2 linked regions of the Thioclava sp. GXIMD2076 genome follow. The protein of the gene in region 2 binds, or shares a complex with, the protein of the main gene of each other region. Links are inferred from orthologs where the notes say so. Each region holds a gene or a part of one and is shown on either strand. Other genes may lie near its edges. The genes, in order: meaB and scpA.

Region 1 (8,944 bases), 370 kb from region 2 along the record:
GTCATGGCGCGCGATATATATAGGTTTCGACGTTGCGGGAAGAGAAATTCACACGGCAGGCCCTAAGCTACCGCAGAAAGCCTGCTATGGCGTGAAGATCGTGGCTTGGCAAGCCTGCCCGAAGCGCGCCGAGCGCAAAAATATGCCGCTGGCGTTCATAGCCGCACATTGACCTTTGTCTCTGCCCGCGCAAGTTAGAGGAAGCATCCCCAAGGAGGTTCCCATGATCCTGTCCGTCCCCAATATGACCTGCAAGCATTGCAAGGCCTCGGTCGAGAACGCCATCGAAGAGGTTGGCGGCAAGGCAGAGGTCTTTCTGGAAGACAAGGAGGTCGAGGTCACCGGCCTGCCCCCTGAGACCGTTCTGGCCGCCCTCAAAGGCGCAGGCTATCCGGCGGAAGTGATCGAGTAACTTCACGATCCAGCGAGAGAGGCAACTCTGCTTTGAGGCGAGCTTCATAGTTTGTTAACCATCTTGCTAAAATAAAGATACGCGTGCAGCGTCCATAAGAACCGAGCAAACCATATCGAGGCAGAGCATGAAGACGATCATTCTGACCGCAGCGGCAGCGGTCACCCTAAGCCTGAGCCTAGGCACCACCGCGCAGGCTGGCGCGCTGGAAAACGCCTGTCAGCAAGGGGGGCGCACCACCGATACGGGCCTGTGCCGTTGTATCCAGCAGGTCGCAGATATCACGCTCAGCAATCGCGACCAACGCCGCGCCGCCAAGTTCTTCACCGATCCCGATCAGGCACAGATCGTGCGCAGCTCGGATCGTCCCTCGGATGAGGATTTCTGGGCGCGCTACAAGAATTTCGTATCCGCCGCAGAAGGTTACTGCAGCAACTGATCCCGATGATCGGGCCGGGGTTTCCGGCCCTTTTTCATAACGCGGGCGCCCTCAGTCCGGGGCGCTCAGCTCGGCAAGAGTGCGGCGCACCCCTCTTTCGATCAGATCCAGAACACCGTCGAAGTCCCGCGTATAATAAGGATCGGGCACCTCGCCCCCCGCCAGATCATCCGGCAGGAACAGCCGGATCTCTGCTCCGCCAGAAACCAGTGCCAGCCTTTGCGCATCCGCCAGATTTTGCCGGTCCATCGCCAGAATCAGATCGAATCGCCCGAAATCATCCCGCGTCAGTTGCCGCGCCCGCAGATCCGACAGATCATAGCCGCGCGCCCTTGCCGCTTTCTGCATCGGACCATAGGGCGGCTCGCCGGCATGCCAGCTCCCCGTCCCTGCCGAATCGGTCACCACCTCCAGCCCCGCCTTGCGGGCCAGATCACGGAACACACCTTCGGCGGCGGGCGAACGGCAGATATTGCCTAGGCAGAGAAAAAGGATACGCATGGAGAAGAGCTTAAAGCAGGAGAGAGCCATGGCCAAGCCCGCGCGCGCGCCCCGCAAGATCGTTATTCTGACAGGGGCCGGTATCTCTGCCGAAAGCGGCATCCGCACCTTTCGCGCCGAGGACGGGCTGTGGGAGGAGCACCGCATAGAGGATGTCGCGACCCCCGAGGGCTTCGAGGCCGATCCCGATCTGGTGCTTGATTTCTACAACAAGCGCCGCGCCGTCTCGACGGGAGCGCAGCCCAACCCTGCCCACATCGCACTGGCCCAACTGGAGGCCGATCCGCGCTTCGAAGTGCTGATCGTCACCCAGAATGTCGATGACCTGCACGAACGTGGCGGCGCGCGGAACGTAATCCATATGCATGGCAGCCTCTATGGCGCGATCTGTCATGCCTGCAAGTCACGCTGGCCAGCCCCCGAGATCATGCGCGCTTCCGATCCCTGCCCCGAATGCGGCCAGATGGCAACGCGCCCCGATATCGTCTGGTTCGGCGAGATCCCCTACCGGATGGACGAGATCTGGACCGCGCTGCGCGCCGCCGAGCTGTTCGTGTCGATCGGCACGTCGGGCAATGTCTATCCGGCGGCGGGCTTCGTGCAGGACGCCGCGCGGGCGGGCGTGGCCACACTGGAACTCAATCTCGACCCCTCCACCGGCACCTCCAGATTCGACGAATGCCGCCACGGACCAGCCACGACGCTTGTGCCGGAGTGGGTAAAAGAGCAGCTGACCCAAGCATAGCGTGCAAAAACCTGCATATCGCTGCGCTATTGCCAGATGAATCGCTTGACCTGCGCTGCGTTTACTCGTATCTCCCGCGGACAGAATTCTGGGCGCTGCGCTTGCGGCGCCTTCATATGTTGCGAAAACGGGCGATCTTCGCCCATGTGGAAACAAAGGATGATGCCATGTCGCGCGTTTGCGAACTAACCGGCAAAGGCCCGATGACGGGCAACACTGTAAGCCACGCGAACAACAAGTCGCGTCGCCGCTTCCTGCCGAACCTCAATGATGTAAGCCTGATCTCCGAGACCCTCGGCCAGAGCTTCAAACTGCGCGTTTCGGCGCATGGCCTGCGTTCGGTCGATCACCGCGGTGGTCTGGACGCATTCCTTGCCAAGGCAAAAGACGCGGACCTCTCGGTCAACGCTCTGAAAATCAAAAAGGCCATCGTGAAGGCACAGGCAGCAGCCTGATCCCCGCGATCCTGACAGATTTCGAACCCCGTGCCTCCGGCGCGGGGTTTTTTCTTTACGGCGCTTCCTGATCGAAATCATTTGGTCCGGCCCGCGCGGCAGGCTATGACGCCGGATATGAAGACGCTCCGGCTTTTGCCCTTTGTGACGATACTTCTGGTGACAGTCTTCGCGCTCACCAGTCTCGAATTCGCCTCCGCGCGCGGTCAGACCCGCGCGGCCGGACAGATCGTGCTCTGTAGCGGTCAGGGGCTGGTCACGGTGACGGTCGATGCCGGTGGCACACCGATTCGTCATGTGAAGATCTGTCCCGATATGGCGCTGGGTCTGCTGGCCTCGCTCGGCGTCACCCCGCCTGTGCTGCACCGCCCGGACGGCATGCACCGGCTCGATGCCACGTCCCCCCTCCCTGTCGAGGGCGGCCTTGCCATCATTCTCCCGAAGGCCCGCGATCCTCCTGAGACCGCCGCATAACCCTTTGAAATGCGATCTTTACAGGAGACACACCATGATCCGCTCGACCCTTCTGGCCGCCACGACCCTCATTCTTGGCCTGCCCGCCTTTGCCGAGGGCATCACCGTTCATGATGCCTATATGCGCATCTCTTCTCCCGTCGCCAAATCCGGCGCCGCCTTCATGACGATCGAGAACACTTCCGGTGAGGCCGACCGTCTTGTCGGTGTCAGCTCCACCATCGCAGAGCGCACCGAGTTGCATACCCATCAGGCCGATGCCAACGGCATGATGGAGATGCTGCACGTCCCCGAGGGCTTTGCGATCCCTGCTCATGGCGCGCATGCACTGGCGCGTGGGGGCGATCATGTGATGTTCATGGGCTTGACCGAACCGCTGGAAGAGGGCGAGCATATCCAGCTTACGCTCGATTTCGAACACGCCGCCCCCGTGACCGTCGATCTGCAGGTGACGATGGGCGAAGGCCCGACCGGTCAGAGCCACGGCAGCATGAGCCACAACTGACCTAGCGCAGGATCTCGAGCATTGCGGCGGCGGCCACCGCCGGCGCAGTGCCCCCTGCCGCCACTTCGTCCCCCAGAGCGGCCATCCGCTCGCGGATCACCGGATCATTGCGCAATCGCGCCAAAAGCCCCTCGCGCACCTCTGCCTCGAACCAGTGACGCGCCTGCTCGGCACGGCGGGCGGCAAAATGCCCCTCGGCCTCGCGCCAACCGGCCAAGGCGCGGATCTCGTCCCATGCGGTCTCGAGGCCCACCTCCTCCAACGCCGACACCGCCATCGCCTTGGGGAACCCCTCCGGGTCCTGCGGACGTTTGCGCAACAGCCTGAGCGCACCTGCATAATCGGCCACCGTGCGCAGCGCCGTCATCTTCAGGTCGCCGTCAGCCTTGTTGACCAGAAGGATATCGGCCATTTCCATGATGCCCCGCTTCACCCCCTGCAGCTCGTCCCCTCCCGCAGGCGCCATCAGAAGAACGAACAGATCGACCATATCGGCCACCAGTGTCTCGGACTGGCCGACGCCCACCGTTTCGATCAGGATCAGATCGAACCCCGCCGCCTCGCAGAGCAGGATCGCCTCGCGGGTGCGCCGCGCGACCCCGCCCAGATGCGCCTGCGACGGCGAGGGCCGGATAAACGCCTTGGGGTCACGCGACAGCAAGTCCATCCGCGTTTTGTCGCCAAGGATCGAGCCGCCCGAGCGCGCCGAGGACGGATCGACGGCCAGCACGGCAACTTTCTTGCCCTGCCCTGTCAGCATCAGCCCGAAGCTCTCGATAAAGGTCGATTTTCCCACACCCGGCGTGCCCGACAATCCGACCCGCAGGGCATGCCCCCTGCCCGCCAGCAGATCCAATAAGCGCAAGGCTTCGGCACGGTGATCGGGACGCTGCGATTCAATCAGCGTGATACCCCGCGCCAGAGCCCGTCTTTCTCCGGCCAGAATGCCGCGCGCCAGATCATCGGCAGTATTGCGCATGGTTCTCCCCCTATCGGCCAATCCTTGCAACCTAGCGTAAAAGAGTGAGTATCTGTGAAACGCTTCCTATTTCTTGCCTCGGCCAAAAGGTATATGTCCAGCCCATAGCCTGAAGAGCTTCAGGTTTCGTCACGACGAAAGGACCGTCATGAGAGCAGGGGTTATGCACAAGATCGTTCTGGCCGGTGCGCTGGCATTGGGGCAGATCGCCACCGGATATGCCGCGCGTGCGGATCAGAGCGACCAGATCACCTTTGATGTCGAGCTGAAGGGTATCAAGGCGGGCGAATTGCTGATTAATGGCAAAATCGAGGGCAATGGCTATGGCGCCAACGGGACGCTGCAGACCACAGGGCTCTTGGGCTTCATCCGCAAGGTGCGTTTTGATGCGACCGCGAACGGCTACATCACCGGCCAGCGTTTCACCCCTACCCGCTATGTCGAGCAAGCCGATACGCCGGACCGGGACCGTGTCTCGACGATGGTCTATAACCGCGGCACGCCGATCTCGGTCAGTCAGGAACCGCCACGCAAGCCGCGCAGCACCGATCTGGACCCGACGCAGCAGCATGGCACGGTCGATCCGCTAACCGCACTCTATTCGGTCCTGCGCTCGGTTCCCGCAGACGAGGCCTGCAACCGCTCCGAGCAGATCTTCGACGGCTCCCGCCGCTCGCAGGTCAAACTGAACGCGCCGCAGAAACAGGGGAATAACGTGATCTGCACCGGCGAATACCGCCGCCTGTCGGGCTTCTCCAAATCGGATATGTCCAAGAAATCGGTCTTCCCTTTCACCCTGACCTATAGTCCCACCGCCAAGGGCCGTCTGGAGGTCAGCCAGATTGCCACCGATACGATCTATGGCGAAGGCCGCCTGATACGGCGCTGAGTTTTGACGACCCTTCCTATCGATACCGTCCTGCCCGAGTTATGCGCCGCGATCGCCCGCGATGGCCGCGCCGTCCTGATGGCGCCGCCCGGCGCGGGCAAGACCACCCGCGTGCCTCTGGCCCTGATGGACCAGATCCGCGGTCGTATCCTGATGCTGGAGCCGCGCCGTCTGGCCGCCCGTGCCGCCGCCGAGCGCATGGCCGACACATTGGGCGAGCCGGTGGGCCAGACCGTGGGCTACCGCATCCGTGGCGAGGCGAAAGTCTCGAAAGCAACCCGTATCGAAGTGGTCACCGAGGGCATCCTGACCCGCATGATCCAGTCCGACCCCGAGCTCTCGGGCGTGGGCTGCGTGATCTTCGACGAATTCCACGAGCGCTCGCTCAATGCCGATCTGGGGCTGGCCTTGGTCTGGGAGGTGCGTGGCGCGCTGCGCGACGATCTCGCCATTGTGGTGATGTCCGCCACGCTTGACGCGGGGCCGGTAGCGGCGATGCTCGATGATGCGCCGGTGGTGGTGTCGGAAGGCCGCGCGTTTCCGGTGGAGACCCGCTGGCTCGACCGTCCCGTGGACCGCACGATGCGGTTTGAACCCGCACTTGCGGGCCTGATCGAGCAGGCCGCCACCGAGACCACGGGCAGCATTCTCGCCTTCCTTCCGGGCGAGGGCGAGATCCGCCGCGTCGAGGCGCTGCTGGCCGGCCGCCTGCCCGCCGATATGACCATCCGTCCGCTCTTTGGCGCGATGGAATTTGCCGCCCAACGCGCGGCCATCGAGCCTGCCAGAACGGGCCGCAAACTGGTTCTGGCAACCTCGATTGCCGAGACCTCGCTGACCATCCAGGATGTGCGTGTGGTGATCGATGGCGGTCGCGCGCGCCGGATGCGCTTTGACGCGGGATCGGGCATGGCGCGTCTGGTGACCGAGCCTGTCAGTCGCGCCGAAGCCGAGCAGCGTCGCGGACGCGCGGGCCGTGTGGCCGAGGGCATCTGTTACCGGCTCTGGACCAAAGGCGCCGAGGGCGCGCTGCCCGCCTTCCCGCCTGCCGAAATCGAGGTGGCCGATCTGTCGGGTCTCGCGCTGGAACTGGCGCAATGGGGCAGCGACGGGTCGGATCTGGCTTTTCTCACGCCGCCCCCCGCGCCCGCATTGGCCGAGGCGCGCGCCCTGCTGGAAAATCTGGGCGCGCTCGATGGCACCAGCCTGACACCGCATGGTCAGGCGCTCGCCCGCCTGCCACTCCATCCCCGCCTCGGGCATATGCTGCTGAAGGCCGGAAAAAGCGCCGCCGATCTGGCCGCCCTGCTGGCCGAGCGCGACCCTCTGCGCGGGGCCCCCGCCGAGCTGACGCTACGCCTGAAAGCGGTCCAGAAACCGCGTGACTTTGCCGCCGATCATCCGTGGCAGCCCCATCGTGGCACGGTGGACCGCATCCGGCAGGAGGCCCGCCGACTGGCGAAGATGGTCGATCATACTACCCCGCTCGAGCCCGCCGAGATGGCCGCACTTGCCTATCCCGACCGTGTGGGCCTGCGCCGCGCGGGCGACCAGCCCCGCTATGTGCTCTCGGGTGGCAAGGGCGTGCAGATCGCCGATACGGACCCGCTGGCCACCGCCCGCCTGATCGTGGCTACTGATACCAATGGTGACCCGCGCGAGGCCATGCTGCGCCAGGGCACCCAGATTTCCGAAGCCCAGATCCGCGGGCTGTTCGGCGCGCAGATCGATTGGGTGGATGTCTGCGAGTGGTCGCGCCGCGAGGGCCGCGTGGTGGCGCGCAAGCAGGAGCGTTTCGGCGCGCTGGTGCTCGATGACCGGATCTGGAAGGACGCCCCGCGCGAAGCGCTGGCCCGCGGGGCGCTGGACGGCATCCGCCAGATCGGGCTGCCATTTTCCGATGCCGCGCGACGCTTCCGCGCCCGTGTGCAGCTTCTGCACGAGGAAGGCGCGGATCTGCCCGCCTTCGATGACGATGCGCTGATGGCGCGCGCCGGGGACTGGCTTCTGCCCTATCTGGGTGGCAAGCGCACCGAAGCCGACCTCCGCCGGATGGATATCACCGACGCGCTGCGCGCAAGCCTCGACTGGGAGCAGCTACAGCTGGTGGACCGCTTGGCCCCTGCGCATTTCGAAACGCCTTTGGGGCGGCGCGTGCCCATCGATTATAGCGGAGAGCACCCCGCCATCGAGATCCGCTTGCAGGAGATGTTCGGTGTGACGGCCCATCCCAGCATCGGTCCCAAACGCCTGCCGTTACGCGTGACGCTCCTCTCGCCCGGCCATAAGGCCATTCAGGTAACGATGGATATTCCGGGCTTCTGGGACGGCTCCTATGCCGATGTGCGCAAGGATATGCGCGGGCGCTACCCCAAACATCCGTGGCCCGAAAACCCGCGCGAGGCCGACCCAACATTGCGCGCCAAACCCCGTTCCCAGTAGACCTCCCCCCAATGGAAAAGGCGGCCCCGCGAGACCGCCTTTTTTAGTTACTTCTTGCCGGGCTTGCCATATTTGGCTTTCGGTTTGCCCTTATCCTTGGGATTCGGCTTGTCCTTGAAAGACTTGCCTGCGGCGGGTTTACCGAATTTCGCAGGTTTTCCCTCGCCGAACTCGTCGCGGCTCTTGAAGGATTTGCGCGGCGCACCATCGTCCGAATCCCCTTTGCGATGCGGCTTCTTGAACTCGCGGTCTCCACGGTCGCCAAAATCGCGACCCTCGGAATGACGGCGCGGGCCACCGGGTTTCTTGTCCCATTTGGCGGGACGCGGGTTCGGACGGTCGAGCCCCTCAGGCGCTTTGTCCAGCACATCCACACCGCATTTATCCTCGAGCGAGCGCTCGGGGCCCACCGATTGCAGGAAACGGTCGGCGGCATCGGCATGGATCTGCACGAAAGTATGGTCGTTCATGATGCGGATCGCACCGATGTCACGGCGGGTCAGATCACCCGCACGGCAGAGCATCGGCAGCAGCCATTTCGGATCGGTGCCGCTGTCACGGCCCATCGACAGACGCATCCATGTCGAGCGCTCAAACTCGACCTTTGCACGCGGCTTCGGCCCGTCCACGCTGATCGGCGTGATATCCTCGGGCGCCGAACGACCGGCACGGAAGGCGCGCACAACGGCGGCGGCCAGCTGTACCTTGTCGAAACGCGCGGCCAGCGCCTGAACGGCGTCATTCTCGTCCGCTTCGATCAGGTCGGTAAGGCTGGGCATTTCCATCATGCGGGCGCTGTCACGCTCCTGCACTTCCTCGGCCGAAGGCGCGGGCGCCCAATCGGCGGTGAGGTTGGCGAATTTCAGGAGGCGCTCTGCCTTGGCCTTGATATTGATCGGCACGACCAGCGCAGACACGCCTTTCGACCCCGCACGACCGGTCCGGCCCGAACGGTGCAGCAGCGCTTCCTTGTTCTGCGGCAGGTCGGCATGGATCACCAGCTCGAGGCCCGGAAGGTCGATACCGCGTGCGGCCACGTCCGTGGCGATACAGACGCGGGCACGGCCATCGCGCATCATCTGCAGCGCGCGCGAACGCTCTTC
Region 2 (9,100 bases):
GAACCTTTGGGATGCGGGCGCGGTCATGCTGGGCAAGCTCTCGATGGATGAATTCGCGATGGGCTCGTCCAACGAAACCGCCTGCTACGGCCCCGCGATCAACCCGTGGAAGGTCGATGACAAAGCCCGCACGCCGGGTGGCTCCTCGGGTGGCTCGGCGGCGGCCGTGGCGGCAGACCTCTGCCTGGCGGCGACCGGCACCGATACCGGCGGCTCGATCCGCCAGCCTGCGGCCTTCACCGGCATCACCGGCATCAAGCCGACCTATGGCCGCTGCTCGCGCTGGGGTGTTGTGGCCTATGCCTCTTCGCTCGATCAGGCGGGCCCGATGACCAAGGACGTGCGCGATGCGGCGATCATGCTGCAGGCGATGTGCTCGCATGACCCCAAGGATTCGACCTCGACCGAAATCGCGGTGCCGGATTTCGAAGCAGCCCTGACTGGCGATATCCGTGGCAAGAAAATCGGCATCCCGCGCGAATACCGCCTCGACGGCATGCCCGAAGAGATCGCGGCGCTCTGGGATAACGGTATGGCGATGCTGCGCGATGCCGGCGCCGAGATCGTGGATATCTCGCTGCCGCATTCCAAATACGCCCTGCCCGCCTATTACGTCATCGCGCCGGCCGAAGCCTCGTCCAACCTCGCGCGCTATGACGGGGTGCGCTATGGCCACCGCGCGACATTGGGCAAGGGGGACGGCATCGACGACATGTATGCCAAGACCCGCGCCGAGGGCTTCGGCCCCGAGGTGCAGCGCCGCATCATGATCGGCACCTATGTGCTCTCGGCTGGCTTCTATGACGCCTATTACAACCGCGCCCGCAAGGTGCGCGCGCTGATCAAGCGCGATTTCGAGCAAGCCTTCGCCGCAGGGATCGACGCCATCCTCGTGCCGACCACACCCTCCTCGGCCTTCGCCATCGGCGAGATGAAGGATGCCGATCCGGTCAAGATGTATCTCAATGACGTGTTTACGGTCACCCTCAACCTTGCCGGTCTGCCGGGCGTTTCGGTGCCGGTTGGCCTTGATAAACAGGGGCTTCCGCTCGGCCTGCAGCTGATCGGCCGTCCGTGGGAAGAGGGCGAGCTGCTCAACCATGCTCTTGTGCTCGAACGTGCGGCAGGCTTCAATGCCAAGCCGAACCAATGGTGGTAATGGAGTAACCGCATGCGCGCGCCAGTTCTTGGACTTTCACTGACCCTCTCCGTGCTGGCGCTTGCCGCCTGCCAGCCGAGCGTGCCGAATTCGGCCGCCGGTGTGGGCGCACCCGCCATCGGGGGCAATGAAAGCTATCGCGATTATCTGGCGCAGCGCGAGTCGCAGCTTCAGGGCAGCACCGCCGGTTCCACGACCACCGCAGCGTCGGGTCAGCCGATGTCGGCCATGGGCACGACCGCTGCGGCGGCCGCCCCCGCCAATGACCCCAACGCACAACTGGGGGCCGACACGCTGGCGGCCCTCAACGCGACGGCCCCGCAATCGGGCGGGCAGCAGGTCACCGATTACGCCCCTGCCTCCTCGCCCTATTCGAGCACCGCAACAGCGGCCGAGCGCGCAGAGGACACGTTCACCGCCCCTGCCCCCGCGCAGAAGACCGCGGGCGACACCTATAGTGCAGCATCGGGCTCCGGCGGCCCCAACCTTGCCGCCTATGCGCTCTCGGTCAATAACCAGCCGGGCCAGTCGGTCTATACGCGCGGCGGGATCAAGTTCAATTCCACGACAAAGGCCTGCGCGAAATATGTCTCGCCCGACAAGGCGCAGATCGCCTTCCTGGCCAATGGCGGTCCCGAGAAGGATCCGGGCAATCTGGATCCCGATGGCGACGGGTTCGCCTGTGGCTGGGATCCGCGCCCGTTCCAGGCCGCCCGTAACTGATGACAGAGCCCTTCCCCTCGCCCAACCATGGAGAGCGACGGGAAGGTGCGCGGCCTGACCATGTCGTCCTGCATTTCACAGCCATGAAAGACATGGCCTCGGCCCGGGAGCGCCTGTGCGATCCGGCAGCCGAGGTCTCCGCCCATTGGCTCATCGGCAATGATGGCACGATGATGCAGCTGGTCGACGAGGCGCGCCGCGCATGGCATGCCGGTGTCGGACACTGGGGCGAGTGTAGCGATCTGAACTCCCGCTCCATCGGGATCGAGCTCGACAATCCCGGTACACGGCCGTTTTCCCATACACAGATGGCGGCGCTCGAAGGGCTGCTGGCCCGTATCTTGCGCCAATGGCAGATCCCGCCGCAGAATGTGATTGCCCATTCCGACATGGCACCCGCCCGCAAATTCGATCCCGGTCCGCGATTCGACTGGGCACGTCTGGCCCGACAGGGGCTGGCGGTCATGCCCTCGCAACCGGTAGACGGTCTGGCACCGGATATGGCGCAATTCCTGACGCTGGCGCAGCTCTTCGGCTATACCTCGCCCGATCACGATCATATCCTGCCTGCTGTCCGTCTGCGTTTCCGCCCCTTCCATGACGGACCGCTCGACAGCACCGATATGGGCCTGATCGCCGCCCTCGCCCGCGATTACGGGCAGGATGGCGACCAGTGGCGAGCCTGCTAGCGCGGCGCCCCTAGCCGCGCTGCGCCTCGAGGATCTGCAGGATCTCCTTGGCGGCGGTCGGGATGTTGGTGCCCGGACCGAAGATCGCCTTAACCCCCGCCTTTTTCAGGAAGTCATAATCCTGCTGCGGGATGACGCCGCCGCAGATCACGATGATGTCCCCGGCATCCTTGGCTTTCAGCGCCTCGATCAGCTGGGGCGCAAGTGTCTTGTGACCGGCTGCCTGCGACGAGATGCCCACCACATGGACATCATTATCCACCGCATCCTGCGCCGCCTCTTCCGGCGTCTGGAACAGCGGCCCCACATCCACGTCGAAGCCGATATCGGCGAAAGCCGTGGCGATGACCTTTGCACCGCGGTCATGACCGTCCTGCCCCATCTTCACCACCAGCATCCGCGGGCGGCGGCCCTCGGCCTCGGCAAAGGCCTCCACATCACGCTGGATCTGGGCAAAGCCCTCATCCCCCTCATAGGCCGACCCATAGACCCCCGCGAGGGTCTTCACCTCGGCGCGGTGACGCCCGAATTCCTTTTCCATCGCCATCGAGATCTCCCCCACCGAGGCCCGCGCCCGCGCGGCCTCGACCGCGGCCTCGAGCAGGTTGCCACCCTCTTTCGCGCGGCGGGACAGTTCGGCCAGCGCCGCTTGACAGGCCGCCTCGTCGCGGCTCGCCCGCATCTGCGTCAGCCGCGCGATCTGGCTCTCGCGCACCTTGACGTTGTCGATATCGAGAATATCGATCGGCTCTTCCTGCGCCAGACGGTATTTGTTGACCCCCACAATGACATCCTGACCACGGTCGATCAGCGCCTGACGTCTGGCCGCCGTCTCCTCGATCCGCAGCTTGGGCATGCCCGAGGCGACGGCCTTGGTCATGCCGCCCATCTCCTCGACCTCCTCGATCAGCTTCCATGCCTCCTCGATCAGGTTGGCCGTCAGGCTCTCGACATAATAGCTGCCCGCAAGCGGATCGATCACATTGGTGATGCCGGTTTCTTCCTGCAAGATCAGTTGGGTATTGCGGGCGATCCGCGCCGAGAAATCGGTTGGCAGCGCAATTGCCTCGTCGAGCGCATTGGTATGGAGCGATTGCGTGCCCCCCAAAGCCGCCGCCATTGCCTCATAGGCGGTGCGGATGACGTTGTTATAGGGGTCCTGCTCCTGCAAAGACACGCCCGAGGTCTGGCAATGGGTGCGCAGGATGCTCGATTGCGGGTTCTGGGGCGAAAATTCCGCCATGATCCGCGACCAGAGCGTGCGGGCCGCGCGCAGCTTGGCCGCCTCCATGAAGAAATTCATCCCGATCGCGAAGAAGAAGGACAAACGACCGGCGAATTTATCCACATCCATACCGGCGGCAATGGCCGTGCGCACATATTCGCGTCCGTCGGCCAGCGTATAGGCCAACTCCTGCACGAGATTCGCGCCTGCCTCCTGCATATGATAGCCGGAAATCGATATCGAATTGAACTTCGGCATCTCGTTCGCGGTATACTCGATAATATCCGCGATGATCCGCATCGAGGGTTCGGGCGGATAGATATAGGTATTCCGCACCATGAATTCCTTGAGAATATCGTTCTGGATCGTGCCCGAAAGCACGGCCTTGTCATGGCCCTGCTCCTGCCCCACCACGATGAAATTCGCCAGAATCGGGATGACCGCGCCATTCATCGTCATCGAGACCGAGACCTTATCCAGCGGAATGCCATCGAACAGGATCTTCATGTCCTCGACCGAGTCGATCGCCACACCGGCCTTGCCGACATCGCCCACCACGCGGGGATGGTCACTGTCATAGCCGCGATGGGTCGCCAGATCGAAGGCGACCGAGATCCCCTGCTGGCCCGCCGCCAGCGCACGGCGATAGAAGGCATTCGATTCCTCGGCCGTGGAGAAGCCCGCATATTGCCGGATCGTCCATGGGCGGCCGGCATACATCGTAGCCTTGGGGCCGCGGGTATAGGGCGCGATCCCGGGCATCGTGCCCAGATGGTCCAGCCCTTCGGTATCGGCCGCCGTATAGAGCGGCTTCACACGGATGCCCTCCAGCGTCTCCCAGTCGAGGCTGTCCAGAGGCTTGCCGCGCAGCTCCTTCGCCGCGAGTTCAGCCCATTCCGCTTGCTTGTCGGCCTCGGTTTTGCTGGTCATCGACCCATCCTTCCTCCGTGAGAGGCATGGCCGAATATCCTCCCGGCGCGGCACCTCCCGTTTCCATGATTGCCAGATCCCTGCGACCACGGCGCAGGGTTTCCAGCTCTGCCTGATAACGCGCGGTCATCTGACCCCGCTGCATAATGCTGAACGGCATATAGCCCCGGCCCAATTGCCCCTGAACGGCGGCGGCGGCATTCGCGCGCTCAACCGCAACGGTGAGGCCCGGCGTCAGGCTGAGTTTCGGCGCCAACCGTCGCAGAAGAATCTCGTGACGGCCCGCCATCGCCTCATGCGTCCAGACCTGAGGGCGCACCCCGAAAGCGCCCTCGACCGCATCGATCACACAGGGCCAGCCACGCCCGTTCTGCGCCAGCATCCGCAGCCGCTGGGGCGTTGCCGCCTCGCCGCCACGCACCCGCTCGACCGCCAGCATCGAGGCCCACCACGCATCATAGCGCCGGATCCCCATTGCGACGCCCGTCAGATGCGGGCCGAGCACCATTGCCACCCGTTCCAGTCGTCCGCGCGCATCGGGGTAGAGCATCCCGTGGCTCAGGCAATGCGGGATCGACCCGATGAGGTTCTCCTCGCTGATGATCAAGGTGTGGAAGCCCTGATCCTCGATCCTGTCGATCTCCATCCGGATCCGCGTGGCCGAGCGCCGCGCCGAGAGGATATCCTGCGCCGAGACCAGATCGGCGCGCTTGATCAAGCCCGAGAACAGCCCCGCCCGCGTGCGCTCCGGTCCCCAGAAAGCCACCCCCTGACGCGACAGGATGCCCGAATTCGCAAGCATCCAGTTCTGAAACGAGGTTGTGGCCGTGCGGTGGACCCCTAAATGTAGTATAACGTCCAAGAGAAAGCTCTTTCCAGAAAGCGCGTCTGGCAATGTGCCGCGACTCCACGCGGGGACAGGCCCCGAGGCCGAGTATGCGCCGCGATCTCTGGAAAACTGCTTAACGGGAGGATTTGAATTGAGTTTTAATAACGAAATCAGGGGCCGACGGGTCGCTAAACAATCTGTCGCCGGAATGACGACAATGGCACCATTCTGGTTAGCGGCATTTTTTCTTGCCTTTCCAATACACAGCGCTCTTGCGCAGGATCCGGCGCAACCGAAGGATGAACCACGTCTGGCGCAGGCCCAGCCAGTAGTCCCTTTCGCTCCGATTCCCGCAGATATGGCGAATTTGAATGATTTCGTCTGGCAGAAACGCCCCGTCGTGGTCTTTGCCGACAGCCCCGCAGACCCCGCGTTTGCCGACCAGATCGCCGAGCTGGAAGACCGCTGGCCCGAACTTGCGGCCCGAGATGTGGTGGTGATCACCGATACCGACCCCGCCACGCCCAGCGAGATCCGCCGCAAGCTGCGCCCCACGGGGTTCGCGCTGGTGATCCTCGCCAAAGACGGCACAGTGGCGCTGCGCAAGCCGCTACCATGGACGGGGCGCGAGGTGATCCGGTCGATCGACAAGATGCCGCTGCGCCGCGAGGAGATCCGCCGCGGCGCCCTCAGCGCGGAGAGCCCCCCGCGCCTCGCAGGCATTCTATGATCGACCGTGGCGCTCATTCGAACTCCATGATCACGTCATCCACCTTTAGCGAGGCACCCGCTTCGGCATTGACCGATTTCACCACGCCGCGGCGCTCCGCGCGCAGGATATTCTCCATCTTCATCGCCTCGACGGTGGCCAGCGCCTGACCTTCCTGCACTTCCTCGCCCGCCGCGACATTGATCTTCACGACCAGTCCAGGCATCGGGCACAGAAGCAGTTTCGAGGTGTCGGGCGGCAGCTTCTCGGGCATCAGCTGATAAAGCTCGTGCTGGCGGGGTGTCTGCACCAGAACCTTCAGATCCGCGCCACGCAGCCGGATACGATAGCCCATCGAGACCTTGCCGACCTTCAGCACCAGAGGCGCCCCGTCCACCAGCAGCTCGGCCAGCTGGTCCCCGGGCGTCCAGTCCGAGCTGACACGCAGCGTGGTGCCATCGTCGAAGCCGACATCGGCCCCCGCACGATCGGCATGGATCGTCACGCGATAGGTCTCGCCCTGAAGCGTCACCACCCAGTCATCGCCCACCTTGCGCTCGTGATTGCCCAGCGTTCCGGAAATCCGCGTGCGCCGGATCTCGGCGACCCGCTCCATCGCCGCAACCGAGGCCGCCACCTGCTTCAGCATATCCGCCCCGAGCGTCACCCCCTCGAACCCTTCGGGATATTCCTCGGCAATGAAGGCGGTGGTGATATTGCCCGAGATGAATCGCTCATGGTCCATCACGGCGGCGCAGAACGGCAGGTTATGCCCGATGCCTTCCACCTCGAACCGGTCGAGCGCCACGCGCATCTCCTCGATCGCATCGGCGCGGGTCGGGCCCCATGTGCAGAGCTTGGCGATCATCGGGTCGTAGAACATCGAGATCTCGCCACCCTCGTAGACGCCGGTATCGTTGCGCACGATCCCGCCAGAGGCGGTCTGCCCCTGAACCGGCGGACGGTACCGCGTCAACCGGCCGATAGAGGGCAGGAAGTTGCGATAGGGATCCTCGGCATAAAGCCGGCTCTCCATCGCCCAGCCATTGATCTTCACATCATCTTGGCGGATCGACAAAGGCTCGCCATTGGCCACGCGGATCATCTGCTCGACCAGATCGATACCGGTGATCAGCTCGGTCACCGGATGTTCGACCTGCAGGCGGGTATTCATCTCGAGGAAATAGAAGTTTTTGTCACCATCGACAATAAACTCGACCGTCCCAGCCGAAGTATAGCCCACCGCCTTGGCCAGAGCGACGGATTGCTCGCCCATAGCCCTGCGGGTCTCGGCATCGAGGAAGGGCGAGGGCGCCTCCTCGATCACCTTCTGGTTCCGCCGCTGGATCGAGCACTCGCGCTCGTTCAGCCAGATACCATTGCCATGCGCATCACAGAGCACCTGGATCTCGATATGGCGCGGCTGGGTGACGAATTTCTCGATAAAGATCCGGTCATCGCCGAAAGAACTGGCCGCCTCGTTCTTGGAGGACTGGAACCCCTCTCGGGCCTCCTGCGCGTTCCACGCAATCCGCATCCCCTTGCCACCGCCACCGGCAGAGGCCTTGATCATCACCGGATAGCCGATCTCTTCCGAGATCCTCACCGCCTCCTCGGCATCCCCGATCAGTCCCATATAGCCCGGAACCGTATTGACCCCCGCCTCCTGCGCGATCTTTTTCGAGGTAATCTTGTCGCCCATCGCCTCGATCGCCTTCACCGGCGGGCCGATAAAGGCCACGCCAGCCGCCTCCAGTGCCTCGGCAAACTTGGAGTTCTCCGACAGGAAGCCATAGCCCGGATGCACGGCCTCGGCGCCGGTCTTGGCGATCGCCTCCATGATCCTGTCGATCACGATATAGGACTGGTTGGCGGGTGGCGGGCCGATATGCACCGCCTCATCGGCCATTTGCACATGCAACGCCTGCGCATCGGCATCCGAATAGACGGCCACCGTCTGGATGCCCATCTCGCGTGCGGTCTTCATCACGCGACAGGCGATCTCGCCACGGTTGGCAATCAGGATCTTCTTGAACATCGGCTTTCCTCCCTCGGGGGGAAGGCAAGCCCGCGGGCCCGAAGGTCAGCCGCGGCCTTCCCTCCATCCCACTCTGTTCCTTCTGTCATCCGGCACGAAAAACGCCACCGGAGCGCATGGCACCGATGGCGTTTCCCGAATAGTCCTACGGCACGGACGGCGAGCGTCCGTGTCGCGAAACTCAGTAGCTGCGCGAGCAGACACCCGCGTCGTCGCAGAGCGCACCTGCGCCCGCGCCAAGTGCGGCACCTGCAACAACGTTATTGTCGGTCGCGTCGGCAACGAGCGCGCCTGCACCTGCGCCCACGAGCGCGCGGCCACCATCGCTGTTGAGGAAGCCGCCATTGCCATAACCGTTACCCGACTGGCAGCCTGCGAGTGCTGCGGTTGCGCCGAGGATCGCGACGAGAATTGCCGATTTACGCATAGGATTTCTACTCCGTGAAAAACTGTGTTCCGATGTGAACCTAGTGCGGAATACGAAGAAGAAAAGCGGATTCGTGCACAGCTGCGCGCAGGCGCGCGCCCCTCGGCAAAGCCTTGCCGAAGCTGAGAAAAAATCCGCTTAGAAAAACCGGAGGAAGACACGCTGACGCTGCGGAAAAAATCCGACCTGACATGGGCAGGATGCACCATGAGGTCAGGTCGGCAAGTTCCAACAGGGAGTTTCCTCTCGAGAGAGGCATCAGTCCAGATAGCTCCGGGCTGATAGAAATCAACCTGCGCGCGATGGGCGTCTCTTGCAACCCCCGACGCGGAGGCAGCAGCAAGAAATTGCCGTTTTCTATCAGACCCGTG

The links.
Region 1: the proteins of scpA (region 2) and meaB are in contact, whole or in part, in a crystal structure (PDB 8DPB), measured with the Methylorubrum extorquens proteins. The link is inferred for Thioclava sp. GXIMD2076 from one-to-one orthologs. Residues at the interface, in SOR27001.1 of Methylorubrum extorquens: Glu577, Glu578, Asn579, Asp580, Gly581, Arg582, Arg583, Arg585, His596, Ala604, Ser605, Ala608, Asp609, Gly611, Phe612, Asp613, Val614, Asp615, Ile616, Gly617, Pro618, Leu619, Glu625, Arg628, Gln629, Val631, Glu632, Asn633, Asp634, Glu661; in SOR26638.1 of Methylorubrum extorquens: Arg20, Ala21, Ala24, Arg25, Thr28, Ser32, Arg33, Arg34, His37, Thr98, Gly99, Gly100, Ser101, Ile102, Leu103, Lys106, Thr107, Ala110, Ala113, Ile114, Asp115, Arg116, Ala118, Phe119, Ile120, Arg121, Pro122, Pro124.

Annotation. Positions count from the first base shown.
Region 1 is NZ_CP149932.1:424,918-433,861, forward strand. The notes cover bases 2,522-5,364. They hold meaB (methylmalonyl Co-A mutase-associated GTPase MeaB), read right to left. Parts: upstream 4,511-5,364; coding sequence 3,533-4,510; downstream 2,522-3,532. Other genes in these bases: rpmB (50S ribosomal protein L28), read left to right, coding at 2,522-2,552; WDB91_RS02160 (hypothetical protein), read left to right, coding at 2,670-3,026; WDB91_RS02165 (copper chaperone PCu(A)C), read left to right, coding at 3,061-3,531; WDB91_RS02175 (DUF3108 domain-containing protein), read left to right, coding at 4,674-5,364. In the rest of the region: lepA (translation elongation factor 4), read right to left, coding at 1-5; WDB91_RS02135 (heavy metal-associated domain-containing protein), read left to right, coding at 224-412; WDB91_RS02140 (hypothetical protein), read left to right, coding at 540-851; WDB91_RS02145 (low molecular weight protein-tyrosine-phosphatase), read right to left, coding at 903-1,352; WDB91_RS02150 (NAD-dependent deacylase), read left to right, coding at 1,381-2,097; more of rpmB, read left to right, coding at 2,265-2,521; more of WDB91_RS02175, read left to right, coding at 5,365-5,399; ATP-dependent helicase HrpB, read left to right, coding at 5,403-7,841; WDB91_RS02185 (DEAD/DEAH box helicase), read right to left, coding at 7,889-8,944. UniProt on the Escherichia coli protein: Binds and hydrolyzes GTP. Likely functions as a G-protein chaperone that assists AdoCbl cofactor delivery to the methylmalonyl-CoA mutase (MCM) ScpA and reactivation of the enzyme during catalysis.
Region 2 is NZ_CP149932.1:55,326-64,425, forward strand. The notes cover bases 2,155-5,153. They hold scpA (methylmalonyl-CoA mutase), read right to left. Parts: upstream 4,727-5,153; coding sequence 2,582-4,726; downstream 2,155-2,581. Other genes in these bases: WDB91_RS00310 (N-acetylmuramoyl-L-alanine amidase), read left to right, coding at 2,155-2,571; WDB91_RS00320 (hypothetical protein), read right to left, coding at 4,683-5,153. Outside these bases: Asp-tRNA(Asn)/Glu-tRNA(Gln) amidotransferase subunit GatA, read left to right, coding at 1-1,159; WDB91_RS00305 (hypothetical protein), read left to right, coding at 1,172-1,882; more of WDB91_RS00310, read left to right, coding at 1,882-2,154; more of WDB91_RS00320, read right to left, coding at 5,154-5,528; WDB91_RS00325 (DUF4174 domain-containing protein), read left to right, coding at 5,914-6,285; WDB91_RS00330 (acetyl/propionyl/methylcrotonyl-CoA carboxylase subunit alpha), read right to left, coding at 6,299-8,302; WDB91_RS00335 (hypothetical protein), read right to left, coding at 8,484-8,729. UniProt on the Escherichia coli protein: Catalyzes the interconversion of succinyl-CoA and methylmalonyl-CoA. Could be part of a pathway that converts succinate to propionate.